Sporosarcina pasteurii: one gene and its partner. The protein of the gene in region 1 binds, or shares a complex with, the protein of each later gene. Links are inferred from orthologs where the notes say so. Each region holds a gene or a part of one and is shown on either strand. Other genes may lie near its edges. The genes, in order: AB1H92_RS09505 and AB1H92_RS10430.

Region 1 (16,246 bases):
TTACAGCGATCGGCGGTGTCTTTTCTGAGCGCTCAGGTGTTGTAAATATTGGTTTAGAAGGTCTCATGGTGATGGGGGCTTTCATCGGAATTTTGTTTAACTTGTTGTACGCAGATACTTTCGGATCTTGGACGCCTTGGATCGCACTATTAGTGGCCATGGCCGTTTCTGCAGTTTTCTCACTTCTGCATGCGGTTGCTTCTATATCATTCCGTGCAGATCAAGTTGTTTCGGGTGTCGCCATTAATATGCTAGGGATTGCAATTGCGCTTTTCTCTGTAAAAATGATTTTTGGAAAAGGGCAAACAGATTTAATTCAAAAGAAAATCCCAAGATTTGATGTGCCGATTTTGCAAGATATTCCGTTCATTGGTCCGATGTTTTTTAAATCTGTTTATGGGTCATCAATATTGGCAATTGTCGTGGCACTATTCGCTTGGTTTGTTATATATAAGACGCCATTTGGTTTACGACTTCGCTCAGTTGGTGAACATCCAATGGCGGCAGATACAATGGGGATTAACGTGACGAAAACACGTTATATCGCAGTTGTGATTTCAGGTGCACTTGCAGGAATTGGTGGTGCGGTCTATGCAATTACGACAACAAATGACTTTGGACATGCAACCATTAATGGTCAAGGATTTATGGCACTTGCTGCGTTGATTTTTGGGAAGTGGCATCCAATTGGCGCGATGGGAGCGGCATTATTCTTCGGCTTTGCCCAAGCATTAGCCATTAGTGCTTCAAAAATTCCTTATATCCAAGATGTTCCAACAGTGTATCTTCATATTTTACCGTATGTGTTAACGATACTTGCACTTGCAGGATTTATCGGTAGAGCAAATGCACCGAAAGCAATCGGTCAACCTTATATTAAGGGGCAACGTTAATCATACGAAAGCTGCCTAAGAAGTCATTTCAAATGCACTTCAGGCAGCTTTTTTATGCATATGATTGTTGGGAAACATTAAGTTGATCCAATGTAATTTATGGATACGCGAAAAGTATTTCCTCTTTATTTTCATAAGTGAATTGACGAGTGGATTAATAATTACGAAAAACTTCACCAGTTATTTGCAAGTTGCATAACGTGAAATGTATAGTGAATGTAAGATGCAGCATATTAACAAAAACAGAGGTGCTAAATATGTTTACTAAAAGTCAAATTGAACAAGGCGTTACCTTATATACGCGTAAATCTGAGCAATTTAAAACAGTTAGTTTTTCAATCAAATGGAAAAGCGAATTAACGGAAGAAAAAGCAGCTGCACGTGCAGTACTTGCAAATGTCTTGCAGGACTCTAACGCTAAGTACCGAACTCAAGGCGAATTACGAAAGAAGCTAGATGATTTGTACGGAACTGTACTATACACAGACACTGCCAAACGCGGCGCGACCCATATGATTACACTTAACGTAGATTGTGTAAATGATGAATATATAAACGACTCTTATGTATTAGGTGAAACGCTGGAACTTATTCAAACAGTTATCTTCAACCCAAATTTAGTAAATGGCGAATTTGATCAAAAAATCGTCGCTCGAGAGAAACGTTCAGTAACTGAACGAATTCGTTCTCAATATGATAATAAGACAAGCTATGCACAAAAAAGAATGCTTGAAAATTTACGTCCAAATAGCCCGGTTTCTACTAGTTCGGATGGGACTGAACAAGCCGTTCAAGCGATTACAGCAGAAACTCTATTGCAAGCATATGAATCGATGATCGCAAATGATATCATTGATATTTATGTCGTTGGAAACATCGATGAACAAGAAATTGCTCAAAAGCTGAAAGAGTTATTACCATTTAAAGCGCGTCCTAGCCGTCAACAACAAGCTTTCAAAACAGACGAGCATAAGGCAAGTGGCGATGTTCAGCATGTACGAGAAAAACAAGAGATGAAGCAAGGGAAACTTCATTTAGCTTTTAGTACACCAGTTGGGTTTCATCATCCAGATTATTCAAAGATGCAAGTTACAAACGGCGTTTTTGGTGGTTTTGCCCATAGTAAATTATTTATGAATGTACGTGAAAAAGAAAGTATGGCTTATTACGCTTCCAGTTCTTATTCTTCACATTATGGATATCTTTATGTAATGGCTGGAATTGATGCAGAGCTAGAAGAAAAAGCTGTAACACTGATCAAAGAGCAATTGAGCGCATTGCAAAACGGAGAAATTACAGACCTTGAAATGGAACAAACGAAAGCTTTGCTGACGAATAGTATTACGAGCACATTCGACTCTGCTCGAGGGCAAATAGAAGTATTTGATCAATATAAAGAACTCGATGAAAACTTTACAGCAGATACTTTAATAAAAGCATGGGAAGCTGTCACCAAAGATGATGTGAAAGAGATGGCATCGACTATTCAATTAGAAATTATTTATTTGCTATCGGGAAAGGAGACGGCTTCGAATGAATAAAATACACTTTGAAAACTTACAGGAAACCTTATACAATGAAACTTTGGAGAATGGTCTTGATGTATACATTTTACCGAAAAAAGGTTTTTCAAAAACTTTCGTTACATTTACGACGAAATATGGCTCTGTTGATCGGACTTTTATTCCTCACGGGAAAGAAGAAGCAGTAACTGTTCCAGATGGAATTGCTCATTTCTTAGAACATAAGATGTTTGAAAAAGAAGAAGGGGACATTTTCCAGAAATTTAGTGTACTCGGAGGCTCTGCAAATGCCTTCACATCGTTTACGAGGACTGCCTACCTTTTCTCCGCTACAGATAAAGTATACGATAATACGGAAGTGCTTCTAGATTTTGTACAAGAACCGTATTTTACTGAAGAAACTGTGGAAAAAGAAAAAGGAATTATTGGTCAGGAAATTACAATGTATGACGATTTACCAGACTGGCGATTGTATTTCGGAGCGATTGAAAATCTATATCACAATCATCCGGTGAAGATAGATATTGCAGGAACGATTGAGTCAATTGATAAGATAACAGCTGCCCATTTATATGAATGTTACGAAACCTTCTACCACCCATCAAATATGGTGTTATTTGTTGTTGGTGCTGTAGAGCCGGAAGAAATGATGACTTTTATTAAAGAGAACCAATCGAAAAAAACTTTTGACAAACCATCAGAAATTGTTCGTAACTTCCCAGAAGAGCCAAATACTGCAGCGATTGCTGAACGAACGCTTGAAATGGATGTTACGAAACCAAAACTTAGCTTTGGGATGAAATGTACAAATACGAACATCTCGGGTAAAGAAATGCTCACACAAGAATTAGCGGTAGATTTGTTATTAGATATTTTATTCGGACGTTCTTCCTCATTCTTTGAAGAGTCTTATGAAGATGGACTAATTGATGAGTCTTATTCTTATAGCTTTTCTCAAGAACATGGTTTTGGATTTGCGATGATTGTTTCTGATACTGAAAATCCAGATGCATTAGAAGCAAAAATCCGAAAAACAATTGAAGATGCAACGACTTCATGGGCGGTAACTGAAGAAGAGTTGGAAAGAGTTCGTAAGCGAAAAATCGGACAATTTATGCGTTCACTGAATTCGATAGAATTTATCGCGAATCAATTTACGCGCTATAAATTTAATGAGATGGACTTATTTGATGTCGTTCCTACCCTTGAAAAAATGACGCTGACACATTTAAAAGATGCTTTCTCAACATTAAGCGCAACAGAAGGCCATACTGTATTCAAAGTGATTCCGGCTGAGCAATCCAATGAAGCAAAATAATTATGTGCTCGTTCTTGGCGCAACTGGTGGCATTGGCCAAGCCATTTGCCACCAACTTGCTAAGAGTGGTTGGTCAATTTATATTCACTTTAATGAACGAATTGAGGAAGCGAAGAAACTTCGGTCAGAGCTAGCAGAACGCTATCCTCAGCTTGAATTTCTACTTGTTCAAGGGAATTTTTTATTTGAAGAGGGCGCCAATCAAGTAGCCCATCAGGTCCAGCAAGCAAGGGCTATCGTTATCGCCAACGGTCAATCGATGAATAAGTTGCTAACGGAGACAACGACCGCAGATATGGAGGCACTATGGAGGGTTCATGTTCAAAACCCCGCACAGTTAGTAAGCCTTCTTTCTGCACGCTTAAGAAAGTTCACAGAATCTTATATTGTGTTTATCGGTTCAATTTGGGGGAATACAGGAGCAGCGGGCGAAGTTATGTATTCTGCTGTTAAAGGTGCTCAACATGCCTTTGTGAAAGCCTATGCCAAAGAAGCGTCTTATGCAGGTATACGTGTCAATGCCATTGCGCCGGGATGGATTGAAACAAGAATGAACGATTGTATACCAGAAGATGAGAAAGAAATGATTATGCAAGAAATTCCGCTACTAACGACAGGTACACCCCAACATGTGGCAGACCTCGTTGATTTTTTATTAAGTGGAAAAGCAGATTATATGACGGGAGAAATTTTGAAGTTAAACGGCGGTTGGTACATCTAGTTTTTACCGCATCTTATATCTTTCCTTTTCTTAAGGAGTTATATCCGTTATTATGGAACTAAGTTGATTTTTGAACGTCCTACTAATAGCGGAAAGGGTGTTTCGAATGGGGAATTGGTATCTCGAATACGAAATTCAAGTTAATCGTCCAGGGTTACTCGGAGATATTGCATCACTACTTGGCATGTTGCGTGTTAATATTACGACAATTAATAGCGTGGATGCTAACGTAGATGGTAGAAATCCCGAGCAAATTGATGGTGGTGTTCGTCGTGGTTTATTATTAAGGACGGATGACGATGCGCAAATCGCCCGTTTTGAATTAATCGCATCCACTATGGATACGATTCAAATCAAAAAAATACGCGAACCGAAATTAAGCGATATCTTAGCTGTTCGACACGGTCGATACATCTTAAAAGACACGGACAATAAGAAGACGTTTAGGTTTTTGCGTAGTGAACTTGGAATCTTAGTTGATTTTATGGCAGAGCTTTTTAAAGAAGAGGGTCATAAATTAATTGGTATTAGAGGAATGCCACGCGTTGGCAAAACCGAATCCGTTGTTGCTGCTAGCGTATGCGCTAACAAAAAATGGATATTTCTTTCTTCCACAATGATTAAGCAAACCATTCGAAAGACGTTGGCAGGCGATGAGTTTTCAAAAGACAATATTTTTATTTTAGATGGCATTGTCTCAAGGAAAGAGGCAGATGAAAGACATTTACAACTGGTCCGTGAAATGATGCGTATTCCAGCCATAAAAGTGGTTGAACATCCAGATATTTTTGTTCAACATTCGGAATACAGTATCGAAGATTTCGATTATATAATTGAACTTAGAACAGACCACGATCAAGAAATTACATACGAAATGATGGAGAAAAACCACATGATGTCCAATCACGGATTAATGGGGGGATTCGACATCTTTAACCTTTGATAGGCAGGTGTTATGGGTGACCGGACTTGGTGACCGTCTTAAAGAGGCGAGAAAAGCAAAAGGCTATACGCTAGATGATTTGCAAGGAATAACGAAAATACAAAAAAGATATTTAGCTGGTATTGAAAATGAAGAATTTAGTTCAATGCCTGGTTCATTTTATGTGCGTGCATTTATTAAACAATATGCGGAGGCAGTTGGATTAGATGCAGACGAAATGCTCTCTTTATATAAAGGGAGTGCTGAAACAGTTGAGGCTGAAGAAGAGCAACAACTTACATCCCCGACACTTACAAGAAGGCGTTCGCGACATTCAAGTCAACTCAGTGAAATTATGCCGAAAATTATTGTTGCGCTTTTTATTATTGTCATCATCTTAGTCATTACATTCCTTTGGAAACATAATGTGTCAAATCCTTCAGAAGTTCCAATTGGTTCTGAAGATCCGATTCAGGTCGAGGATCAACCTAATTCTAACAATGGGGCACAAATGGGCCACACCGAAGAAACGAATGATGACGCAAAAGTGGAAGATGAATCAGACAAAGTAGATGAAGTAGACGAAGTAGATGAAGTTGAGAAACAACAAAAACTGGAAAACATTAATGTGGCAGGAGAAAATTCTACATATTCACTTGAAAATAGTGAAGAATTCCAACTTGAAATTCGCACAAACGGGCCTTCATGGATTGGCGTGACAGACGAAAATCGGACAGAAAGAACGCCGGGTGCAAGAATTATGCAAGCGGGAGAAAAAGTTGAGGTAGATGTGACAGACACAGAGCAAATTCGTATTCGCGTTGGTCGTCCTACAGAAACCGAGATTTACGTGAATGGCGAATTACTTGAGTATGCATCCGATACAGTCCCACAAAATATTATTATCGAATACAATAAGGAATAATTGGGGTTGTTCTCGTAATCTAAACTGTAGACAAAGTTCGTTGACTTTGTCTACAGTTGTTTTATGCGTTTATTTAAAGTACTAGGCATCATTTATATAGGTGAATGCTTAAATTTATTAAAGGCTAGTAAGGTTTGGTTTTTGCTGCCTGAGTCTATTATTAAAATAGATCTCAATAAGCACAATGTTAAATATGACAATGATCTTTTTTTGAAAGGAAAGGTGTACCACTTGAATTTACCAAATAAAATTACAATATCTAGAATTATTCTCATACCGATTTTTATGGTTTTTATGTTAGTCGATTTTGAATTTGGAACGATAGCGCTACTCGGCACAACCATTGAAGTAGCACATTTCATTGGAGGGCTTATATTTATTGTTGCTTCATTAACAGATTGGCTCGATGGCTATATTGCCCGAAAGCATAATTTAGTGACAAATATGGGGAAGTTTCTAGATCCATTGGCTGATAAACTACTCGTAGCGGCAGCGCTCATTATACTTGTTGAACTCGGTTCTGCCCCTTCATGGATTGTAATCGTAATTATTAGTCGTGAATTTGCTGTGACTGGACTACGTCTTATTTTAGCTGGTGGCGGAGAAGTTGTCGCTGCGAATCAACTAGGTAAGATTAAAACAACTGCACAAATTATTGCGATCGCATCCTTACTCTTAAATAACATTTTCTTTAGCTCAATTGGCTTTCCTTTCGGCATGATTATGCTTTATATTGCACTGATATTTACTGTTTGGTCAGGGGTAGACTATTTTTATAAAAATAGAAGAGTGTTACTCGACTCTATGTAAGGGAGATAGTGTGATGAAAGTTGAAGTTATAGCAGTTGGTTCTGAATTATTGCTCGGTCAAATTACGAATACAAATGCTGCTTTTATTTCAGCACGTCTAGCTGAGATTGGCGCAGATGTTTATTATCATACAGTTGTTGGGGATAATCCTATCCGGTTAAAAGAAGCAATAGAAATTGCTGAAAAACGTGCGGATGTCTTAATCTTTTCAGGCGGACTTGGACCGACAAAAGATGATATGACAAAAGAGACCATTGCTGCTCATATTGGCTTGGAGCTTGTAAGCGATAAAGAGGCGCTTACTTATATTGAACAGTATTTTATACGAAGTAAACGAACTATGACAGAGAATAATAAAAAACAGGCACTTGTTTTTAATGGGAGCACAGTACTAAATAATCGCACTGGCATGGCGCCTGGCATGGCTGTTGAAAATAATGGGAAACATTACATACTCGTACCTGGGCCACCCCATGAAATGGAGCCAATGATTGTCGATGAAGCGATTCCTTACTTACTAGAACAAAGTGGAGAAAGAGAAATTATTACTTCTCATGTTTTGAAGTTTTATGGAATTGGTGAAGCAGAATTGGAACATCGTATCCAACCACTGTTAGATAAACAATCAAATCCAACCATTGCTCCGCTAGCAACGGCAGATGCCGTCACGCTTAGGATTACTGCGAAAGCGGCGACAATTGAAGATGCGCATAAAATGATTGCGCCAATTGAACAAGAAATACGCGCCATTGTCGGCGAATTTATTTTTGGAACGGATGAGGATACATTATCCTCAAAAGCATTAGAATTGCTTCAATCACATGGTTATACATTAGCAGCTGCTGAAAGCTTAACAGCGGGTCTCTTTCTAGCAGAGTTAGCGAAAGAGCCAGGGGTCAGTTCAGCATTGGCAGGCGGTCTCGTCGTTTATAATGAAGAAGCAAAAGTTGAACAACTTGGTGTGGACAAAAAACTATTGGAAGAACATGGAATTGTCAGTAGTGAATGTGCTGCTTCATTGGCATTAAAAGTTCAAGAGAAGTTTAATACGAATATTGGTATCGGAATAACAGGTGCAGCTGGTCCAACACCACATGATGGTGAACCGGCAGGAACAGTCTGGATCGGGATAGCGTTACCTAATCGGGTTCCAATGACGTATAAGCTATTACTTTCAGGTTCAAGAAATGCCAATCGTCACCGAACGGCAAGATTTGCTTTGTATTATCTAATCAAGCTGTTAACTAAGTAGGAAGAAAGTTATTATTTTTCATGTCTATTCGCAATGAAAAATGCATATTAACATGAATTCTTCGACGAAAATGCCATTTTCTAAATGTTTTCGAATAGATGTTCGCATTTTTGTTGTGTATTTAAGAATAAAGAGGTATAATTAGTTTAGAAATAAAACGAGGATGAACTTAGGGAGGAAATAAATTTGAGCGATCGCAAAGCCGCTTTAGATAAAGCGTTAAAAGATATTGAAAAACAGTTTGGAAAAGGTTCCGTCATGAAACTTGGCGAACAAACAGATCGTAAAATTTCAACTGTTTCAAGTGGTTCACTTGCATTAGACCTTGCACTAGGGGTGGGCGGATACCCACGTGGACGTGTTGTTGAAATATATGGTCCTGAGAGTTCAGGTAAAACGACAGTTGCACTTCATGCGATTGCCGCTGCACAGGCAGAAGGTGGGTCAGCCGCATTCATCGATGCAGAGCATGCGCTAGATCCGGAGTATGCTAAGAAACTTGGCGTTAATATTGACGAGTTGTTACTTTCGCAGCCGGATACGGGGGAGCAGGCCCTTGAAATTTGTGAGGCATTAGTACGTAGTGGTGCAATTGATATTATTGTTGTTGACTCAGTTGCTGCACTTGTACCAAAAGCTGAGATAGAAGGCGAGATGGGGGATTCCCATGTTGGTCTACAGGCTCGTCTCATGTCACAGGCACTTCGTAAGTTATCTGGTGCAATTAACAAGTCAAGAACAAACGCTATTTTTATTAACCAGATTCGTGAAAAAGTCGGCGTTATGTTTGGGAGTCCGGAAGTTACACCGGGTGGCCGTGCGTTAAAGTTTTACTCTTCTGTTCGTATCGACGTTCGTCGAGGAGAAGCGATTAAACAAGGTACAGATATTGTCGGGAACAAAACGCGTATTCGAGTTGTGAAAAATAAAGTTGCGCCTCCGTTCCGCACGGCAGAAGTCGATATTATGTATGGACAGGGTATTTCGCAAGAAGGCGAAATTATCGACCTTGGTGCAGAAACAGAAGTCGTTCAAAAGAGCGGTGCGTGGTATTCGTATGAAGGTGAAAGACTTGGACAAGGAAGAGAAAATGCGAAGCAGTTTTTAATTGAAAACCCTGATATTAAGGCAGAAATTGATCAGAAAATCAGAGCATTCTATGGTCTTGATGGCGCGGCTGAAATTATTGATGGTCATGATGTTGATGAAGCAGATGAAGAACTTGAACTATTATTAGAAGATAAAAAGAAGTAATCGTACAATTGTTTTTTTAGTGCTCATCCTCTCAGAGGGTGAGCTTTTTTCAACTGAACCTCAGAAGTGATTTGATTCACTAGAGAAGTAAGTGAAGCAAGGATAAGAACTGCGCTCACGTTAAAAGAAATTAATCATTAAATAAAAGTAGGTCAATGCTTGTCAATCCTTGACATGTCATTTTTACATCGCTACAATTAAAAGTGTATAATTGTATACTATAATGAATTAAATTTGGCAGTATATTGTAATTTGATGTACGAGCCGACTAACATGAAAAGAGAAGCAATAGGAGGTGACCAGGATGCTAGAAATCATCATCTCCGCTTTGCTAGGTTTCATCGTCGGTGCCGTTGTACTCTATTTTGTTAATCGAAAAGTGAATGAATCAAAAGTGACAGGTGCCAAACACTCGGCAGAAGCGATTGTCGAAGAGGCAAAACGTGAAGCGGAGGCAATGAAAAGAGAGGCACTATTGGAAGCGAAGGATGAAACTCACAAATTGAGACTTGATGCGGAGGCTGAAATCCGCGAGCGACGGGCTGAGTTGCAAAAACAAGAGAACCGTCATTTGCAAAGAGAAGAAAACCTCGATCGCAAAGAAAATACGCTCAATAAAAGAGAAGCGAGTCTGGAACGCAAGGAAGAAGCGTATACTGGACGACAACAGCATATTGAACGAATGGAACGCAAGGCGGAAGAACTCGTTAACGTTCAACAGACGGAACTTGAAAGAATATCTTCACTTACGAGAGAAGAAGCGAAGCAAATTATTCTCACAGAAGTGGAGAAAGAACTTTCTACAGATATCGCCGTCATGACGAAAGAGTCAGAGTTGCAAGCAAAAGAAGAAGCCGATAAGAAAGCGCGCGAAATTCTTTCTGTCGCTATGCAACGATTCGCAGCGGACCATGTTGCTGAAACAACCGTATCGGTAGTAAACTTACCAAATGATGAAATGAAAGGTCGAATTATTGGCCGTGAAGGACGTAATATCCGGACACTAGAAACGTTAACCGGAATCGATTTAATTATCGATGATACACCGGAAGCAGTCGTCTTATCGGGCTTTGATCCAGTCAGACGGGAAACAGCTCGACTCGCACTTGAAAAATTGGTGCAGGATGGTCGAATTCACCCGGCTAGAATTGAAGAAATGGTCGATAAGTCGAGACGTGAAGTGGACGAGCTTATTCGGGAAACTGGAGAGCAGACAACGTTCGATATCGGGGTTCATAACCTTCACCCGGATCTCATTAAGATTCTCGGTAGATTGCGTTTCCGTACGAGTTATGGACAAAACGTCTTGAAACACTCAACGGAAGTTGCCTATTTAACAGGACTCTTAGCAGCTGAACTTGGCGAAGATGTAACACTTGCAAGGCGTGCAGGACTTCTTCATGATATTGGAAAAGCAATAGATCATGAAGTCGAAGGCAGTCACGTTGAAATTGGTGTAGAACTTGCAACGAAATATAAAGAACACCCGGTCGTCATTAATAGTATTGCATCGCATCACGGAGATACTGAAGCGACATCGGTCATCGCAGTGCTGGTCGCAGCAGCGGATGCTTTATCTGCGGCTAGACCAGGCGCAAGAAGTGAAACACTTGAAAATTACATTCGTAGATTACAAAAGCTTGAAGAGATATCAGAATCCTACGAAGGTGTTGAGAAATCTTATGCGATTCAAGCAGGTCGTGAAGTACGGATTATTGTTCATCCTGACCAAATCGATGATATTACAGCACATCGACTCGCACGAGATATTCGAAAAAGAATTGAAGAAGAATTGGATTATCCCGGTCATATTAAAGTTACCGTTATTCGTGAAACACGAGCAGTTGATTATGCAAAATAATGGAATGGCTTCCGTGCATTGTAAAGCGGGAGCCATTTCTTTTTGGATATAGAAATAGAGCCGTTGAATTAAGGGAAAGCATCATAAGGGTCGTAAATTTAAGGAAAGAGGTTTTTTTATGAAAATTATTTTTATTGGAGATATCGTAGGATCACCAGGACGTGAAGCCGTAGAACGCTATTTACCGCGTTTAAAGAGGAAGTATAGCCCAGACGTTGTCATTGCGAATGGAGAGAATGCAGCAGCGGGGAGAGGAATTACAAAACGTATTTTTGACGATTTGTTACGAACCGGTGTGGACGTTGTCACAATGGGAAATCATACTTGGGATCATAAAGAGATTTATGATTTTATTGACGAAACAGATTATTTAATACGTCCAGCAAACTTTTCAGACGAGGCACCTGGTAAAGGGATGACAACAATTACTAAAAATAATGTAACATTATCGGTCATTAATTTGCATGGAAGGACTTTTTTACCTCCTCACGGGGATCCTTTTGCTAAAGCAACAGAATTGATTGAAGAAGCACAGAAATCTTCACCACTTGTATTTGTTGATTTTCATGCGGAAGCAACGAGTGAAAAAATTGCGATGGGTTGGCATTTAAACGGCCGTGCATCTGTTGTCGTTGGTACACATACACATGTACAAACCGCGGATGAACGGATTTTACCAGATGGTACTGCTTATATAACTGACGTTGGTATGACGGGACCATATGATGAAATCCTTGGGATGAAAAAAGAAGATGTCATTTATCGATTCCAAACCAATTTACCAGTTCGGTTTGAAGTACCTAAAAAAGGTCGTGATCAATTAAACGGTTTATTTGTCGAGTTGGATGATGCAACAGGAAAAGCACTCCACGTCGAAAGAATTATGATTAATGAAGACAGACCGTTTGAAGTTTGAGTTGCGTCTAAAAGTCTCCTCATATTCATATGATACTCTATGGACAAATCCGTTCATAGATATCGGAAAATAAGGAGGAAAAATGGTGAACCCATTGAAAGTATCTTCAAGCTCAAATCCTAATTCTGTTGCTGGCGCACTTGTTGCAGTTATCAGGGAACAAGGCTATGCCGAAATGCAGGCAGTTGGAGCAGGCGCATTAAACCAGGCGGTGAAAGCAATCGCTATCGCAAGAGGTTTCGTAGCACCCAGTGGATCGGATCTAACATGCGCACCTGCCTTCACAGATATAATAATTAACGGTGAGGGGCGCACGGCTTTAAAATTGCTCGTGCAAAAGTCAGCGAGAGCATAATTAAAATGTAAGGCGTTGCGTAAAAGATATTTTTAGACATTAAAAAACTACGAAGGAATTTTTCCTTTGTAGTTTTTTTATTGATAATGATAGACTTTTACTGAAAAACTTTTTTGTGGGGATGTGACAAACCTCCAACAATCTTAAGCACTTCTTTTACAGTGGCGCTATAGTTCAGTATAATGTACAATGAGTACGGACAAATTCCCGAAGGACTGTAAGAAAGGGGAACGAAAATATGAATGAAGAACAACGTTTAAGCACTGGTCAAGTAAAACCAGGTTTAGCAAATAAAGAAGAAAAAGATTATAGTCATTACTTTCAAACTGTTTATACACCGCCTTCTTTAAAGAAAGCAAGAAGACGCGGTAAAGAGGAAGTTTCTTATTTCGATGACTTTGAAATTGAAGAACGTTTTGAAGGTATGGGGAATGGCCGAAAATTCTATATTAGAACTTACGGCTGTCAAATGAACGAACACGACACTGAAGTGATGGCGGGCATTTTTACAGCACTCGGCTATGAACCAACAACAACTGTTGAAGATGCAAACATTATCCTATTAAATACTTGTGCGATCCGTGAAAATGCGGAGAATAAAGTATTTGGTGAGCTAGGACATTTAAAACCTTTAAAACAACGTAACCCAGATATTTTAATCGGGGTTTGCGGTTGTATGTCTCAACAGGAATCAGTCGTGAATAAAATTTTGCAAACGTATGACCAAGTTGATATGGTTTTTGGGACGCATAATATCCATAGATTGCCAAACATTATACATGAAGCATATATGTCAAAAGAAATGGTTCTTGAAGTTTGGTCTAAGGAAGGCGACATTATTGAGAACCTTCCCAAAAAACGTCTCGGCAATATTAAAGCTTGGGTCAATATTATGTACGGCTGCGATAAATTCTGTACATATTGTATCGTGCCATTTACCCGTGGAAAAGAACGTAGTAGAAGACCAGAAGATATTATTCAAGAAGTAAGACACTTAGCAGCTCAAGGTTATCAAGAAATTACATTGCTGGGACAAAACGTAAACGCATACGGAAAGGATTTTGACGATTTAAACTATCGACTTGCTGATCTAATGGCTGATTTGCGTCGTATTGATATCCCTAGGGTTCGATTTACAACGAGTCACCCGTGGGACTTCGATGATGAACTGATTGAAGTACTAGCAAAAGGCGGAAATCTCGTCGAACATATTCATTTACCAGTACAGTCAGGTTCTTCAAGCATACTAAAAATAATGGGAAGAGCCTACACACGTGAAAGCTATCTTGAACTTGTCGAGAAAATTAGAAAAGCAATTCCAGATGTTGCATTGACGACAGACATTATCGTTGGTTTTCCAAATGAGACAGACGAACAATTTGAAGAAACGATGACGTTATATAAAGAAGTGGGCTTTGAAATGGCATATACGTATATTTATTCGCCAAGAGACGGCACGCCTGCAGAAAAAATGAAGGATAATATTCCAATGGAAGTCAAAAAAGAACGTTTACAGCGATTAAATAATCTTGTCAATGAATATGCAGCTGAAGCTATGAAACAATTTGAAGGACAAGTTGTTGAAGTGCTTGTAGAAGGCGAAAGTAAACGAAATGACGAAGTACTTTCAGGGTATACACGTAAAAATAAACTTGTTAACTTCAAGGCACCTAAATCCGTTATCGGAAAATTAGTGAATGTAAAAATAACAGAGGCCAAAACATGGTCGCTTGACGGCGAGTTTTTACATGTCGTGGAGAAAGATGAGGTATTAAATTAATGGAGAAGAAATATACAAAAGAGGAAATCATTGAAAAAGCGTATGAAATTGCAAATATGATTGCCAATACGGAGCAGGTTGATTTCTTTAAACGTGCAGAAGCACAAATTAACGAAAATCAAAAAGTACGTGAAAGCATTTCAAGTTTAAAATCTTTACAAAAACAAGCTGTTAATTTCCAACAGTATGGAAAAGAACGTGCACTGAATATCATTGAAGAGAAAATCGCAAACATTGAAAAAGAAATTGATGCGGTTCCGATTGTTCAAGAATTCAAGCAATCTCAAGGAGAGGTCAATGAACTTCTACAATTGGTATCTACAACAATTGCCAATGGCGTTACGAACGAAGTGATTAAATCTACTGGCGGAGATTTGCTTCGTGGCGAAACAGGATCATACGTAAAAAACACAACTTATGACCATCTTCAATAATTTTTAGTCGGCAAGAAAAATTTCTTGCCGATTTTTTCACTTCTTGGGCTTCTGTCGCATATGATGAATTGAAGCGAATGAAGGAGGAAGAAAACTGAAGAATCTACGTCAAATTGTGACGAAGGCCGTAGTCGCGAAAGGTAAGCAACGGACGGAGTCAAAAGAAACATTAAGCCCGCCAAACAAACCGACAAGTATTCTTGGTTGTTGGGTTATTAACCACACCCATCAAGCAAGAAAGGTCGGGAAATACGTGGAAGTGTCTGGAAAATTTGATGTGAACGTCTGGTATTCCCACAGTAATCATTCTAAAACTTCGGTATTTACGGAAACAATTTCGTATAAAGACCGAATTCGATTACATTACCGGGATGAACCGACGTCAAGACATGAAGAAGTAATCGTGAATGTCATTCAGCATCCGAATTGTACCGAGGCAATTATCTCCAAATGCGGTGAGAAATTTGTGATTAGTGTAGAGCGTGAACTGATTGCAGAAGTCATCGGTGAAACAAAAATCTGCGTGACCGTTCATCCGCACACATTTGAAGAGGAATGGCCGCTTCGAGATGAATCATCAAGTCATCATCATGGGCATCATCACGACCATCAAGGTAAACATCAAGAGCATGGTAAAGGACACGGCCATGGACATAAAGAAGATCATCACCATGGACACGGTCGAAAAGATTAAGAGGGATTGCACTTTTCATACCATCATTGAGCCGGACTTTCCGGCTTTTTTCTATTTCAACGATAAATTGGATTATCTAGCCAATCCCCGGGTTTTCTTTAAATCCATTGGAATTTTGATATAATGAATAAAACATGACTTTATAGTGAGGTACATAATGACAACAGCTTATACACCAATGATTCAACAATATTTAAATATAAAAGAAAATCATAAGGACTCTTTTTTGTTTTTTAGACTGGGCGATTTTTATGAATTATTTTTTGATGATGCGATTCAGGCATCTCAAATTTTGGAAATCACATTAACAAGCCGGGATGCTAGAGAAGGTGACAGAATACCGATGTGTGGTGTGCCTTATCATTCTGCTGCCGGTTATATTGAAACATTAGTTCAAAAAGGTTATAAAGTAGCCATTTGTGAACAAACGGAAGATCCTCGTGCGACAAAAGGGATTGTTAGAAGAGAAGTGATGCGTATAGTCACACCAGGAACAATCACAGAAGGAAAAAGTATTGATACGAATACGAACCATTTTATTGGTGCGGCCAATATTGTTGATGATACGTACTATGGCCTTGCTTATCT
Region 2 (16,236 bases), 190 kb from region 1 along the record:
GATTAGAAGTGCGTTAGTCAACAAGAGCAATACGAGTGCTTTTGTTATTTTTTTCAAATACACACCTCCATCTATGCCTTCTTCCTAAATCGTTTCATATGAGGTTCTCAATATGCGTAGCAAGGAATATTCATCTGCCAGGATTATTGGGATTATTGGGTTTCCCAATTAATCATCCATTCTGGTCTTTAGAGACCAGTCTTATAATCATATTCTTTCGCCTTATCTGGTTTTGCATTTTCATAAGTTGTCTTTAAAAAAGGGCGATAGGAAGGTACGACTCTTTTTACTGATGAAAGTTGCCTCACTTTTTTCATAACAGATTCAACGTCTTCCTGATTACAATAAAGGACTACATATTTCATTTTTCTTGATATATAATGGACATGTCCATATTTTCGAAGTGACTTTGCTTGTCTTAAATTATGCAAATAAATGATTATACCTTGTCGTTTGATCATCTAATTCCCTCTTTTCCTACACACTACAATACCATATGTCTGAAAAGAGCTGCAACTACAATTAGAACGATCCATTCGTATCATTTTATTAAAAAACTCTACATGAATGATTGATTCATCGGTTACCAAAGGAGGAATTCTCATGGGAAGAAAAAGAACTGTCGCCCTAACTGTAGGAGCTGCGAGTATAGCTGCATGGGCTGCTTCTAAAGCGATGTCTAAGTCCATCCCTCGCACCGAAAAGAAAGCGCTAAATTTCGATAGCCCGATTGTATTAGCCAACCGTGGTGGCCTACTAGAAGCGCCTGAACATACGAATGCAGCTTTTAGTCATTCAGCATCGTACGGTGTCCATGGTTTTGCGGTCGATATCCGTTTAACGAAAGATGAGCAGATTGTCGTGTTTCATGATGAATATGTGAACCGAACAACAAATCTTGAAGGTAAATTAGCAGATTATTCGTTAAGCGAAATAAAAGAAGCCGATGCTGGTTATCACTTTAAAGATAAAAATGGAGAATTCCCTTATAGAGGGAAAGGCGAAACTGTTTTATCCCTTAAAGAGCTTTTAGAACAATTTCCACACCTGTTTATTTGTATTAACATTCAAGAAACACCTGATACATATGAAGGTAGCTTGATTCCTTCAAAGTTATGGTATCTTATCGAAGAATTGGGAGCTGAAGATCGCCTTGCCGTTACAAGTGCTTTTGATGAGCAAGTTGACCGTTTTAATTTATATGCCCAAAACCGGGTTGCTATCGGAGCGGGAAATCGTGAAATCAAAAAAGCCTATACTGCTTTCACAAGCCAATTCGGGCATTTTTATCAACCAACCACTGACTTGTTTTGTTGCCCCCACAAAATGGGGATATTCTCAATCGGGAGAGCTGGATTTATCAATTTCTTATCGAAGTTAAATATACCGATTTATTTTACAGATGTTGATGAACCTGACAATATTACAACGCTTATCAACGCAGGCGCTGCTGGCTTTATTACTGATCAACCCACTGTCATGATGAAAACCATTCAAAATGCTGTTGCTGAATAATTAAAAAATGCCGGACTTACGAAAATGTAAGTTCAGCATTTTTAGTTAAGCCGAGCAAGAACAGCTTCCACCAGAACCGCAGCCGCTTCCGCAAGATGAATCAGTGAAGAAACCATTACCTGTTGGAACTTTCACCGACTCTGATACAGTCTTTCCGATAATCATTCCAATTTCATCGAATAATTGCTGTACATCGTTTTCTGCAAGACGAAGCGCAGCTACTTGTTCATTTAAATCCAACTCTCTTTTACGTAGTCGGATATCTTTCATCACAGTTCTATAATCTGGATGATACCGTCCAAACCGTTGCACTTCTTCATAACGCTCTTTTAGTATGGTAAATTCTTTAATCGATTTTACAAGAACATCATTCGAATAAACAGCTTCTCGGGCTTTATTATATTCTTCAACGACTTCAGATGAAGCCATGATTTTTATTAGTTCTTCCGCATGTTCGATGATGGTGAGCCATTCATCAGTGATTAGCATTAGATTCATCCCCTCCACTCACATTCAATCATAACAGATTCATATGAGTTCGTGAATGGTCGGGACTTACTTTATGTTCGCAAATAAAGCTTGCTCTGCAATTTCGACATCAGAAAATGGGAGTATTTCCCTCCCAATATGTTGTGTTTTTTCATGTCCTTTCCCTGCAATTAGTACGATATCCCCTGCAGATGCAATGGAAATTGCCCTTTGAATTGCTTTAGCTCTATCGACTTCGACTTGGACAGCAGTACTCCCTTCGGAAAAACCCGCTGTAATATCTTGAATAATGGTCAATGGGTCTTCATTTCTCGGATTATCAGAGGTTACTAAGATAGTAGAAGAATAGAATGCCGCGATTTCCCCCATCTCTTTTCTTTTTCCTTTATCACGATTTCCCCCACAACCAAAAACAGTAATAATCCTTTCTTGGCTTTCTTTAGCGAGTGATTGTAAGACAGTTTCCAACGCATCAGGCGTATGCGCATAATCGATAATCACTGTAACACCATTACGCTCTATCCTTTGCATTCTTCCTTCAGGTAATGATAACAAAGAGGTATGAGTAAAAATCTCTTCAAATGGATGAGAAAGGATGTGCAATGCGCTAATTGCCGCTACTGCATTCATTTGGTTAAAAAATTCAAAAACAGGGAGCTTTAATTCCTGTTCAAAAGTAGGCGCTTTTACTTTATAAGTTCCGCTTTCATTGATAAGTTGAACGTCAGATGCCCCTCCTGTACCGAAAAGAGTAAACGGTTGTGAAGAATTCTTTGTCATGTCAACACATATATCATCATCACAATTCACAACGAGATGCTTTGCCTTGTAAACTAGCTTTTGCTTTGCTTGAATATATGCCTCTTTACTTCCGTGTTCTTCATAATGATCAACACCTACATTTAGTAAAATGCCAATGTCAATCTCACAATCTTCCAATCGATCTGTGGATAATCCAAGAGACGAAGCTTCCATGATGATATGCTTGATTCCCTTTTCTTCACAATCCTTAAGTAACGGATGGAGATACTCTGCGGGCAACGTTGTCATTGATGGAATATCGTAGGTAGCTCGCACACCATCAATAAATACCCCTAACGTTCCAATCACAGCAGTGCGCAGCCCTAAGCCATTTAAGAGTTGACCAATAAAGTGGCTTACCGTCGTCTTACCATTTGTTCCCGTTACCGCAATAATCGTTAAGCGTTCCGATGGGTTTCCTGATAACCTTGCACTCGCATGTGATAAAAACTTTCTGCAATCCGGGACAACGATTAATGGAACGTCACGAGATAAGTCAATGGATACCGGCCTATCAAGTACAATTCCCGCAGCTCCTAGTCGAATTGCCTCTTCTATATATGAAATTCCATCCACTTTCTCTCCTTTCCTCGCAACAAATAGGAATCCAGGTTTGACAGCTTTAGAGTTTTCCGTAACGCCAACCACTGGAATACTAAACTTTTCACCAGTAAACGTACACGGCCAGTCTTTAAGTAACTCTTGTAAAAGTAACACGCTACTCCCCTTCCCGAACATTTTGTCAATAAGCGAATATATTATTGAGAACGAACCAATTAAAGCTTTGTAATATTGAAGATTTGAAGATGCAGTTCCGACAAGATGAATTACTTCTGAAATGAAGTTTCAATTTATGGTATGAAACTGATGTTTCGAATGACACGAAGAAAGTTGGGGGACTTTTATGATTGTGCAAAAATTTGGCGGAATCGCCATGCAAAGTGAAGAAATGAGAAATTACAGCATGAACCACATATTAGATGGCATCAAACAGTATGAAAAAATTGTCGTCGTCGTATCTGCAATTGGTCGATTAGGGGACCCATATGCAACGGACAGCCTAATTAATCTTTCCGAAGCCTTTGCATCGGATTATGTTGCTCGAGACCTCGTAGCATCCTGTGGTGAACTTATAGCATCCGCTGTTCTTTCAGCAGAGTTACATCAGTTCGGGGTATCTAACACAGTTCTCCACGGTAAACAAACTGGAATTGTAACGGCAGGTGATTTTGGGGACGCTACACTTGAAGCCATTGACACATCCAACATTATTAAATCTTTAGAACAAGTTGATTGCGTTATCATTCCTGGCTTTCAAGGGATGGATAAGTTAGGAAACGTGATGACTTTAGGGAGAGGTGGCAGTGATTTAACAGCAGTTGCACTCGCCGATTCACTTCAAGCTTCTCACGTAGAATTTTTTAAAGATGTTCCGGGTGTATTAACAGGAGACCCTAATTTTGTTTCTGACTATGAAAAATACGACTTTCTAAGTTTCGACGAATTTCTCACCCTACTAAATGGAGACAATACAATCGTCCAAAAGAGAGCAGCAATACTTGCAAAAGAAAAAGCGATTCCATTATATGTTAGAGGAATCGCTAGTTCAGAAACAGGAACTTGGATAACAAACTAAATATTCTTTTCTAAGAAAACAATAATCATTATCTTTTATTTTCAACAGGCACTTTGATGAATGTTTGAGCGAAATAATTATTATATGCGCCAGTTCCTAAATGAGTGAAATCCTTATCCAACATGACTTTTCGATGATCTGATGAATTCATCCAACCATGCACCGCTTCTATTGCATCAACGTAATTGAATGCGGTGTTTTCACCTGCCTTCTTATGTTCAATAGAGGCTTTTTTCAGTCGATTAGATAGACTCTCCTCTTTAGTCGCTTCTTCTTTCAAGTTATTTTCCAATGCCAAAAACTCGCTATGTTTCCGCGCAAAGGTACTCAAGGAGTAATCACCTTGTAATTCTGAAACTTGATGTTTCACTCGCTGTAGATTTGTTAACTCAAAGATTTGCCGCTCAATTGTCCTATCCACTTCAATTTGTAATGTAGATGAAGGCGGTTTAGAGGTGAGCAGTTCGCCCATATACGTCATTTCATATGGTTGATGAAGCACTAATGTAGCAGGATCAATAAATCGTACGCCTGCCAGTCCATTATTCTCTCTATCGATATACAGTTGTGCAAATAAGTCCTTATATATAATTAAAGGCCGGCTATGTAAATCTTCACTATTTAAAGAAAACGTATATATATTATCTGCAACATTCACATCTACTTCGGAACCGACAATTGTAAATCGGTAAATATCATTTATATCTTGACCGATTTCAAACGGGGCAACATTCGATGTGTCATCGGCTGTATAGAGTTGATTTACAATGCCATCGCGTGTAACACCGACCATGAGTCGTTTGTCATTCTCGTATATCCACCAATCATATTGATAACTAGATGGTTCGATACGCTTTGGTTTACCTAACACTTCAATTAAAGTATCTACAGGTTCTCCAACATAAATAGAGATTCCTTCCTCCGGTCGAGCTGACTGTGGAATCGCAGAGCCTACTCCTTTATCTTCAACTGGTACCGCAGTCCCTTGTTTAACAGGCGCCTCTAGCGGTTCATTTTCTTTTACGCGTTCTCCCATCACATAGAAAACGAGAAGAACAGCAACTAGTAGGACAGCTATTCTGAAAATATTCTTCAACCAAATCCCTGCTTTCAACTAAATTTAAACGTACATTCGATGTCCCTACAATTTTGCTAGATATTCCCCAATAAGACCGAAACCTAAAATCATTCTGTACCCTAATCTCATCGACACAATGTTGTCATTGCAACTGCAACGAAAGTGTTCTATTATGAATAGGTATAGTGTATTTTCTGGATAATCGATAAAAGGAGGATTCAATCTATGTATATTGAAAATACTGGCATTGAAAATATCGTTTCGGATTTATTCATACTTGATGAAATTATGCTACAACATGATTTAATTCGTGGTGGACAATGGGACTACGAGCGCGTTACTTATGATAAAAAGTATACGCTTAAAGAAGGTACTTTTTATCTGCGTATTTTCGGTTTCGCAACAGAAGGCGATGTTGACGCACGTGACGCAATTATTCAACTTAAAAAACCTGTCATCGGGAAGCATTACTACCCATTCGGCGTAGAATACGGTGAAGACGAACATTTCCCTGAAAGCCTTATCAAAGATTGTGAAACAACATTAAAGAAAGTGTTAGTTGCATTAGAAAAACATAATTTAAAGAAAGTTTGATTTTTCGATAGCCGAAGAACTTTAGATTCTTCGGTTTTTTTGTCAATAAAAGCGTTTGCTCATACCTAGTAAGTATATCTATTCAAATCTAAATAATTGGTTATAATAAAGGTAATATGAATTATTGGAGGAATGAGCATTGTCCAAATGGTTTACTAAACGGAACTTTTTCATATTGTTAAGCGTTATATTCATTATACTAATTTTCTTTTATATTATCCCAGTTTCCTTACCAATTATTTTTGCACTCCTTACAGCTTTGCTCATCGATCCCCTCGTTAGACTTGTAGAAAAGCAATTTAAATGGAATCGAAAACCAGCTGTGATCTCTGTTTTCATCTTTATTTTAGCAATTATCTCTTCACTATTATATTATACTGTTACCCGTCTTATAGGAAAGATAATCGACTTCACGCACGCAGCTCCTGGTCATTTCAATACATTATCCGGCTTCTGGATTGATATGCAAAATAAACTATTCCAGTATACGGCCGGCATGCCAAAAGAAGTTATTGAATCCATTCAGGAGTCCTTAAAAAACATATTTGACTCGATTAGAATAGCAATCCTTGAATTGTTGAGCTACGACAAGATTACATCACTCTTAACCGACGTGCCAAACTATCTCGTTAGTTTAATCGTCTTTGTTATTGCATTGTTTCTATTCATGTTAGAATTACCAGAACTCAAAAGAATATTATTTAAGTATCTCACAAAATCTACAGAAAAAAAAGTACGATTTATGGTTACAAAACTCAATTCAATTCTATTTGGGTTTGTGAAAGCACAATTTCTTGTTAGTATTATCATTTTTGTTGTTACACTTATTGGACTCTTTTTAATAAAACCTAAATATGCTTTCATTATGTCCCTTATTATTTGGATAGTTGATCTTATTCCTATACTTGGATCAATCATTATTCTCGCTCCGTGGGCATTATATTATTTCATAAGTGGCGATGTCGGAACAGGAACTCAACTAACAATTTTAGCAGTTATTCTTCTAGTGATACGTAGAACAGTCGAACCAAAAGTAATGGGGTCACAAATTGGCCTTAAACCTTTACCAACTCTCATTGCAATGTTCATCGGCTTAAAACTTATCGGCTTTCTTGGATTCTTTATCGGACCACTTGTCGTTATTTTATTTACTACTGCACGAGAAGCAAATATCATTCGCGTTAATTTTAAAATTTAACCAGGACGAATGCTTTATGAATTTAAAAAAGTAGAGGAAACCATTCCTCTACTTTTTATATTTTCTTATTTTTTAACTGTTCGCTTGTAATTCTTGATGTTTCAATAACTCTTGTCTAGTAATTTCATCAGCATTATTTCGTTCTTCATTTGCCCAAGAAAAGAAGATTTTCCCGATAACAAAAATATAAATCATTTCCTGCGCAACCTTCATTAAAATACCTCCGAGCTGTTGATCATATAACGAAGACATGCTTGTAAACATTTCAGGTCCTGATATTCCTAGACCAGAAAGTCCTGCTAACGTTCCAGGTGGGACACAGAGCGCCATGGCTTGCAACCAAGCATCTCCGTTCGTATACGTATCATATACAGCTACATCCGCAAAAATGATTAATGTACAAGCTGGCGTGATTAGGATCGCACTTAATACAACGTATCCAATCTTCTTTAGACCGTGTACTTTAGGTTGCCCTTTAACTGTATTCACGAGCGGCCACCATAGAAATATCGCTGACATGAAAATAGTGGCAGTAAACATTCCATGCAAAATTAAATTTAACTTTACGTTGTCAAGAATTAACGGATAATGATAAGCTGAAAATAAAAAACTAAACATAAATAAGCTAATAAGAGGCTTCGTGAAAAATCTGAAGATACTATTAATCAATTTCACTTCAAATAACTTTTCCCACACCCAATTCGGTATTCCCATAATGAGTAGAGGTGCCACTCCTAATAATAGAAAGGCCATTTGAGTCATATGTACAGAAAATAATATATGACCTAACAAATCGACCGGTGAACCTTTTAAAATGTAAAGAAGTATCATTCCACTTAAAAAAAATATTGCTTGCTTACGTGTTAAAGCGGTGGAATTTTCAAATTTATGACGCCATTTAACTGTGATTAAAAAATAGAGCAGTACTACAACCAATAAAGATAAGAAATACCACGGACTCCACAATGCACGAAATCCGAATATACTTAAAGGCATTCACCATCACTCCTTTATTACAGTCTCTATTTATATTATAAAGCAATGCAAACCTATAACTCAATGGATGAACTATGACAAATTCATAGAATAATAAAAACTCGTACAGAAGTAGATTCTGTACGAGTTTGTTGTGCCGCATACTTAACTATACAGTTTATACGTATAGTGGGTTCCACCAAACGATTGTAACGAATGTAAGAACGATTAAGAATGCGAGTAATGCTCCAGTAAACATGAACATTTCCGGAATTCCGTGCCCTTTTTCATTCATGTGCATGAAGTAGTAAAGTTGTAATCCGACCTGCACAGCAGCAAATAACAGAATGACTGGAATTACATAGAACTTAGAGAACCCAATTACATCCGCATTTGAAGCTAATACGATCGCAAATGAAGTAAGCGTCAAGAATATCATCATCGAGAACATAATAACTTGAGCACGCATTCCTTTTCTAGCACGTAATCTTGCAATTTCAACTTCACTTGGTGTTTTTTCATAAATTTCGATGTCTGCCATATTAACCTACCACTCCCATCAAATAGACTGCAGTGAAGATAAATACCCAGATGACGTCAATGAAATGCCAGTATAGTGAAAATGTATAATATTTTGTTGCGTTATACAAGTTCAATCCACGCTTCGCATTTCTGAAAATGAGTAACGTAATCCAAACAAGTCCGATTGCTACGTGGAAACCATGCGTCCCTACAAGTGTATAGAATGATGAACTAAACGCACTATTTCCGTAAGTGAAACCTAGTTGTACATAATGAGTAAACTCATACACTTCAAGCATTAGAAAACCAAGACCTAGAAATGCTGTAATTCCTAGCCATAGTTGCATCTTCCTGAAGTTGTAATTTCTCAAATGATACATTGCATAAACACTTGTTAATGAGGATGTTAATAATAGCATCGTCATTACAAATACAAGCGGTAATTCATAAAGCTCTTGTGTCGAAAACTCGAGACCAGCTGGCCCTTTGTTTTTTAATGCTAAGTATGTTGCAAATAGCGTAGCAAACAAAATTACTTCTCCGCCAAGGAATAGCCAGAAGCCAACAAACTTATTTTTGGCTTCAAAAGTAGCTGTTTCCGGGTTATCAGGCCAAGTCTCAGGGGTAAATTTCTTATTCAGATCCATTATTTTTGACCCCCTTCACGCTTCATGTCCCTTAAGATTTCTTCTTTAGGAACATAGTATCCTAAATCATCTTTCACAGAACGAATTGACATTGTAACGAAAGTCCAGAACAGACCGAACACTAAAAGCGATAGTCCCCAAGACGTTTCTAAACGGAACATTGCACCGAATCCTGCCATAAACAATCCAAATGACATGAGGAATGGAATAATTGAACCGTGCGGCATATGAATATCTTGCAATGGAACTGCCGGTGTATAACCAGATTCGTTACCTTCTTGCTTTTCAATCCATACAGTATCTAATCCACGTACAAGTGGTGTTTGTGGGAAGTTGTAATAAACGGGTGGTGATTGAGTTGCCCACTCAAGTGTACGCCCATCGCCCCACGGATCATTACCAACGCGCTTATTTTTAACTGTCGTAACAATGATGTTGTAAACAAGTACAATGACACCAATCGACATTAAGAACGCACCGATCGTACTAATATAGTTCGCCGCATTCCAACCTTGACCATCCATATACGTAAATACGCGGCGTGGCATTCCCCAGAATCCTAACCAGTGCTGGATAAGGAATGTCATATGGAAACCAATAAAGAAGAACCAAAATGTCACTTTACCAAGCGTTTCGTCTAGCAATGTACCGAACATTTTTGGCCACCAATAGTGAGTAGCCGCTAAAATACTGAGTACGACACCACCAATAATTACATAGTGGAAGTGAGCGACGATAAAGTATGAATCATGCAATTGGTAGTCAAGTGGTGCTGCACCTTGCATAATCCCTGTTACTCCACCCATTACGAATGATGGAATAAATCCGATTGCATAGAGCATTGGTACTGTAACTTTAATACTACCGCCCCACATCGTCAGTAACCAGTTAAAGATTTTCACACCTGTAGGTACAGCAATAGCCATTGTCGCAACTGCGAAAATTGCGTTTGCCGTTGACCCTAATCCAACTGTGAACATATGGTGAGCCCAAACCATAAATCCTAAGAAACCAATGAGTACTGTTGCAAAAACCATTGATGTATATCCAAACAAACGCTTTCTTGAAAACGTTGGGAATACTTCAGAGAAAATACCGAAAGCCGGTAAGATTAAAATATAAACTTCTGGGTGACCAAATATCCAGAATATATGCTCCCAAATAATTGTGTTTCCACCCATTGTATGGTCGAAGAAGTTTCCGCCGAACAATCTATCAAATGTTAAGAAAAACAAGCCAATTGTAAGTGGTGGGAACGCAAACAAGATCATTGCTGACGCGATAAACGTAGTCCAAGTGAATAATGGCATACGCATATACGTCATTCCCGGTGCACGCATGTTAATGATTGTGACAAGGAAGTTAATCCCCGACATTAACGTACCTCCACCTGCAATTTGTAAACCGATAGAGTAAAAGTCAACTCCATGTCCTTCAGACGTGATTGCTAATGATGTATAAGAAGTCCAACCAGCATCAGGTGCTTGCCCCATAAACCATGATATGTTTAAGAACAATCCACCGAAGATAAACATCCATAACCCTAGTGAGTTAATGAATGGAAACGCTACGTCACGCGCACCGATTTGTAGTGGCATAATTGCGTTCATAAAACCGAATAATATAGGCATGGCTGCAAGGAAAATCATCGTCGTTCCATGCATCGTAATTAACTGGTTAAATAGCCCAGCACTAATTAGATCGCTATTCGGGTGAAGAAGCTGAATACGAATTAGAACTGCTTCAATCCCACCGAGTACGAAGAAGAATCCTCCGCCTAGCAAATAAAGGATACCAATCTTCTTATGGTCAACTGTCGTCAACCAATCCCATAGCCAGGCGCCAAAGCCTTTCTTTTGAGCAACTGAACTCACTTGTTTTACCTCCTCTACATTTTCAAGCTACATTACTTTTCTACTGATAGTCCCATTAAGTATCCTGCTAATGCATCCAACTCCGCATCTGATAAATGATCAAATGCCGGCATCGTGTTACCTGGTTTATATTTTTGTGGATCTGCAATCCATTTTTTCAATGAATCTTCATCGTGATCCATGAAGCCTGCAACGCGGTTACGATCGCCAAATGTCGTTAAGTTTGGACCAACAGCCCCCGCATGGTCTACCCCCAAATACGCTGGATCTCCAGCACCGCTAACTGCGTGACACGAGATACAACTTTCAGCGAAAATAGCTTCTCCTTGATCCGCAGATGCCTTATCAGCTGTTGCTCCTTCCGTCGCTTGCATCGCAAGAACCCATTCGTCGAATTCAGCACGCGTTAATGTTTTAACTTTAAAGTCCATCAAAGCGTGTGACGGTCCACAAAGCTCAGCACATTTTCCGAAGAAAACGCCTTCTTCAAGATCGCGAGAATCTTTTTCAAAAATCAAGTAAAACTTGTTAACGTTTTCAACGTTGTTATCAAGCTTACCGCCGACTGCCGGAATCCAAAATGAGTGTTTAACATCCGCAGCAATTAGATTAAAGTATACTTTTTCATTCATTGGTACGACTAACTCTTGTGCTGTAGTAACACCTAAATCCGGATAGTCAAACTCCCACCAATATAGTTTTGCCTTTACATCAACGACCAAATTCTCAGCATTACCATCGTCATCTACAGCACCCATTGCAGTAACGTTACCTAACTTATAAGTGTAGTAAACCGTTGGCACTGCTAGCAAAAGAACTAAAAGGATCGGAATAACTGTCCAAACAAGCTCTAACACGTTACTTCCTTCAACTTGCTCTGGCATATGATCTTCACCAAGCTTCGAACGTCTGAAGCGGAAGAGCGCTATTACGTAGATAATTACAACTACTAGTATTACGAATAACATAATTCCCGAAGATAATAGCAACAAGTTAAATTGGTCTTTTGCAACTTCACCTGCTGGAAGAAGTGTAGATATTTCCTGTTGACCGCAACCTGCAAGGAAAATAGTAAGCGCTGTTAACAATGTAAATAGTCGCCACTTTTTAAGTCCTTTCATCATCGCCTAATCATACCTCTCTTTCAATTAATGTCTTGTTAAGTGCAGGGATAAATTATCCCTATATATATGAATTCCTGTTTAAAAGAAAGAATTCCATTAAAATAGCATTAAATAAATAGCGAGAATATAATAATTGAGACAAACAAAATAGTCATATAGTTAAGTGAGTAAACAAACATCCCTGTTGCCCACTTCAAATCGTCTTTCGCCTTAAACCCTCTAACTGCAAAATAAGCCCAACCAATATTTAATATCGTAGCGAGTACCATAAACCCGACTCCTAAGTCCGCCAATAATAATGGTAACGGAAATAAGAGGAGAACCCACCCTAACATCGAAACTTTCGTTCTCGTAAACCCTTTCACAACTGGTAGCATTGGTATATTCGCTGCACGATACTCCTCTGTACGTCTCATTGCAAGCGCATAAAAATGAGGCGGTTGCCAAATAAACATTATTAAAAACAATGCCCATGCCCCTGCCCCTAGTGTCGGCTCAACTGCTGCCCAACCTATTAACGGAGGAATCGCACCAGAAATACTTCCAACAACTGTATTGCTTACGTGTTTTCTTTTAGACCACATTGAATAGAGTACTACATAGCTGAATACACCCGCAAGTCCCCAAAGCCCAGCAGTAGTTGATGCAGAGAATAATAGTAGCTCTCCGATGGCAATGAATGTCAGACCAAGTGCCAACACAGCCGAGGCGTTGAATCGTCCAGTCACTGTCGGTCTAGATTTTGTTCTAGACATAATTGGATCAATATCGCGGTCTATTAGATTGTTCAATGCGGCGGATCCTGCAATGATTAATCCCGAGCCACCGAGCGCAAATAAAAGTAAATCTAGATTTGCTAAAAACTTTAATGGACTTAATTGCATCGCGAGAAAAAAACCAGTGAAAACAGTAATCATGTTCGAATTAACTATACCAATCTTAATAAGTGCTAAAAAATCTTGAAGTACTGTTGTCGTTTTTTCCGCGGCCGCAGAATCAACCGTTGTCGATATTATACGACCGTTTGACATATTCCCCCACCTTTCGCCTTTTTTCAAATTAACTTCTTATATACTTCACTATATCGAAAATTAGAGAAAATTTCTATACTAAAACAAAAAATCTCCTGGAACTGCGCTTTTCTCTGACATAATTGTCACATTCCATACTCTATAATAAAGCATTTCTACTAATCAATTGTGAAGTTAAGAGAACTATTTGGTGAACTTTTTGTGAAAAGGGCGCTATTCAGAATGTTTACGGCCTGTATCCGTTGTATTTTCACCTTTCTTTCGTTATCATCAAAACTAAAGGAGTCTTCAAAAACAAATTAACATTTATCTAAAAGTGGGTGTCATTTTTTGAGATATCATAATTTTTTAAAGTGGTTTGCTGTTTCTTCAACAATTGGCATGTTATTCATTCTACTTGGTGGTGCACTAGTTACTAAGACCGATAGTGGAATGGGATGCGGTCGGCATTGGCCAGGCTGTAATGGACAACTTATTCCAGACGTCATAACAGCAGAAGTGCTGATTGAATTTTCTCACCGCATCGTCACTGGTGTCGTTGGTATTCTAATTGTAATTTTGGCGGTTTGGTCATGGAGAGCACTGGGGCATGTTCGAGAAACTAAATTTCTATCTTTCATGGCCATATTCTTTCTAGTTTTACAAGCCCTAATCGGAGCTGCCCAGGTGTTATGGGGACAAGGCGACTTTATTTTAGCCTTGCACTTCGGGATTTCACTTATTTCATTTGCTTCTGTACTATTACTAACACTCTTGGTTTTTGAGGTTGATAAAAAGTACGACACACAAAACATACAAGTTGGGAAACCGCTAAAATGGCATACAATTGGCGTTACGATCTATTCCTACATAGTTGTTTATACAGGAGCACTTGTCCGTCATACAAATTCCGAACTCGTCTGTCTAGATTGGCCTTTTTGCGACAATTCAGCCATCGGGTTACCCACCCGCTTCAACGAATGGGTTCAGATGGGTCACCGTTTTGCAGCTGCACTCATTTTCATCTGGATCCTGTACATAATGGTACATGTCATTCGGCATTATAAAAGCCAACCAGTCTTTTACTGGGGATGGATTATTTCCTTTATACTTGTCCTTGCCCAAGTAACTACAGGTGCAATAGCCATTTTCACTCATTTAAACTTATATATCGCATTGCTCCATTCGTTATTTATTTCACTACTATTTGGGCTTTTAACGTATATGATACTGCTTGTATTTAGAAGCAATCGTTCTTCCTAATTATCTAGGTCACCTTTATACACGAAGGTGACCTAGTTTTTTCTTAACCATTTACTTTTAAATATCTTCTCCTTATATCTTCTATTCCCTATTTTTTTCGTTTAAATCATAAAAGCACTCAGAGTTCGATTTAGTCGAAATTCTGAGTGCTTTTTATTAGTTATTAGTCCGCCATTTCAATAAGAAGATCGCCTGTAGCAATCGATTCTCCAGCGGTTACATAGATTGCTTTTACTGTACCATCGTATGGTGCTTGAATTGTGGTTTCCATTTTCATCGCTTCTGTAATGAGTAAATGTTCGCCTCTTTTCACTTTTGCCCCTTCAGATACAGCAACTTGTAAAACAGTTCCAGGCATTGTAGCGCCGATATGTGCTTGATTTGAAGGGTCAGCTGTCGTCTTTCTGATGACATCTGATTCCACATTGACATCCTCGATAATAACTTCACGTGGTTGACCGTTCAATTCGAAATAAATAACCCTTGTAGCATCGGATTGCGGCTGACTGATCGAAACAAGCTTAATAATTAATGTCTTACCTTTTTCAATTTCGACCTCAATTTCTTCACCTAGACGCATACCATATAAAAACTCTGGTGTATCGATCACCGATACATCTCCAAACTCTTTATTCATTTGTAAATATTCTTCAAATACTTTCGGATAAAGAGCATAGGATAATACTTCCTGACTTGTGACAGGTCGATTTAGCTTTTTATTTAAATCTCCTTGAAGTTCATCAAAATCAACATCTTCAAGCAATTCGCCAGGGCGAACCGTAATGGCTTCTTTATCTTTCAAGACAACTGCTTGCAACTCTTTAGGGAATCCACCATGCGGTTGTCCGATATAACCTGCGAAAAATTCGATAACTGAATCAGGGAAGTCAATAGACATTCCACGTTCAATCACTGATTTTTCATCAAGGTTGTTTTGAACCATAAATAAGGCCATATCCCCTACGATTTTGGATGAAGGGGTTACTTTTACAACGTCGCCGAACAGTAAATTCACTCGGGAATACATTTCTTTAACTTCTTCCCAACGTTCTCCTAACCCTACTGCCCTCGCCTGTTGTTGTAGGTTCGAATATTGTCCGCCTGGCATTTCATGAACATAGATCTCAGAATGCGGACTCATCATACCGCTTTCAAAATGCTGGTAATATTTACGAACATCTTCCCAGTAATGCGACAGACTTTCTAAGCCATTTACATCAGCACGAACCTGGCGCTCGTTCCCTTGCATTGCATAATATAACGAACTTGCAGAAGGTTGTGATGTAAGCCCTGCCATTGAACCAAGTGCGGTATCTACAATATCAACTCCCGCTTCAATTGCACGTGCATACGTGTAAATTCCATTGCCGCTTGTATCATGTGTATGGAGATGAATTGGCAAGTCTGTTGTTTCTTTTAATTCTGAAATGAGGCGATATGCTGCTTCTGGCTTCAATAAGCCTGCCATATCTTTAATCGCTAAAATATTCGCGCCTGCCGACTCTAGATT

The links.
Region 2: the proteins of AB1H92_RS09505 (region 1) and AB1H92_RS10430 are in contact, whole or in part, in a crystal structure (PDB 6PRK), measured with the Bacillus subtilis proteins. The link is inferred for Sporosarcina pasteurii from one-to-one orthologs.

What each region holds. Positions count from the first base shown.
Region 1 is NZ_CP160452.1:2,017,839-2,034,084, reverse strand. What follows is about bases 13,248-16,246. They hold AB1H92_RS09505 (RicAFT regulatory complex protein RicA family protein), read left to right. Parts: upstream 13,248-14,529; coding sequence 14,530-14,964; downstream 14,965-16,246. Other genes in these bases: mutS (DNA mismatch repair protein MutS), read left to right, coding at 15,816-16,246; cotE (outer spore coat protein CotE), read left to right, coding at 15,080-15,658; miaB (tRNA (N6-isopentenyl adenosine(37)-C2)-methylthiotransferase MiaB), read left to right, coding at 13,248-14,530. In the rest of the region: AB1H92_RS09570 (ABC transporter permease), read left to right, coding at 1-893; EF-P 5-aminopentanol modification-associated protein YfmF, read left to right, coding at 1,151-2,434; EF-P 5-aminopentanol modification-associated protein YfmH, read left to right, coding at 2,427-3,734; ymfI (elongation factor P 5-aminopentanone reductase), read left to right, coding at 3,721-4,455; AB1H92_RS09550 (DUF3388 domain-containing protein), read left to right, coding at 4,562-5,398; AB1H92_RS09545 (helix-turn-helix domain-containing protein), read left to right, coding at 5,415-6,302; pgsA (CDP-diacylglycerol--glycerol-3-phosphate 3-phosphatidyltransferase), read left to right, coding at 6,534-7,112; AB1H92_RS09535 (competence/damage-inducible protein A), read left to right, coding at 7,126-8,364; recombinase RecA, read left to right, coding at 8,551-9,618; rny (ribonuclease Y), read left to right, coding at 9,923-11,479; AB1H92_RS09520 (TIGR00282 family metallophosphoesterase), read left to right, coding at 11,598-12,395; AB1H92_RS09515 (stage V sporulation protein S), read left to right, coding at 12,481-12,750; more of miaB, read left to right, coding at 12,989-13,247. UniProt on the Bacillus subtilis protein: May work together with YlbF to regulate community development.
Region 2 is NZ_CP160452.1:2,208,324-2,224,559, forward strand. What follows is about bases 283-3,271. They hold AB1H92_RS10430 (YlbF family regulator), read right to left. Parts: upstream 2,005-3,271; coding sequence 1,561-2,004; downstream 283-1,560. Other genes in these bases: AB1H92_RS10420 (YlbG family protein), read right to left, coding at 283-461; AB1H92_RS10425 (glycerophosphodiester phosphodiesterase family protein), read left to right, coding at 604-1,515; AB1H92_RS10435 (UDP-N-acetylmuramoyl-L-alanyl-D-glutamate--2,6-diaminopimelate ligase), read right to left, coding at 2,071-3,271. In the rest of the region: AB1H92_RS10415 (hypothetical protein), read right to left, coding at 1-57; more of AB1H92_RS10420, read right to left, coding at 189-282; more of AB1H92_RS10435, read right to left, coding at 3,272-3,522; AB1H92_RS10440 (aspartate kinase), read left to right, coding at 3,710-4,441; AB1H92_RS10445 (CAP-associated domain-containing protein), read right to left, coding at 4,470-5,537; AB1H92_RS10450 (YugN family protein), read left to right, coding at 5,745-6,113; sporulation integral membrane protein YtvI, read left to right, coding at 6,253-7,311; cytochrome c oxidase assembly factor CtaG, read right to left, coding at 7,384-8,307; AB1H92_RS10465 (cytochrome C oxidase subunit IV family protein), read right to left, coding at 8,465-8,827; AB1H92_RS10470 (cytochrome (ubi)quinol oxidase subunit III), read right to left, coding at 8,829-9,455; ctaD (cytochrome c oxidase subunit I), read right to left, coding at 9,455-11,329; coxB (cytochrome c oxidase subunit II), read right to left, coding at 11,362-12,453; cyoE (heme o synthase), read right to left, coding at 12,561-13,484; AB1H92_RS10490 (heme A synthase), read left to right, coding at 13,815-14,726; pyc (pyruvate carboxylase), read right to left, coding at 14,890-16,236. UniProt on the Bacillus subtilis protein: Regulates sporulation prior to stage II. Positively controls the competence regulator ComK at a post-transcriptional level. May modulate the translation, stability or activity of ComS. May work together with YmcA to regulate community development.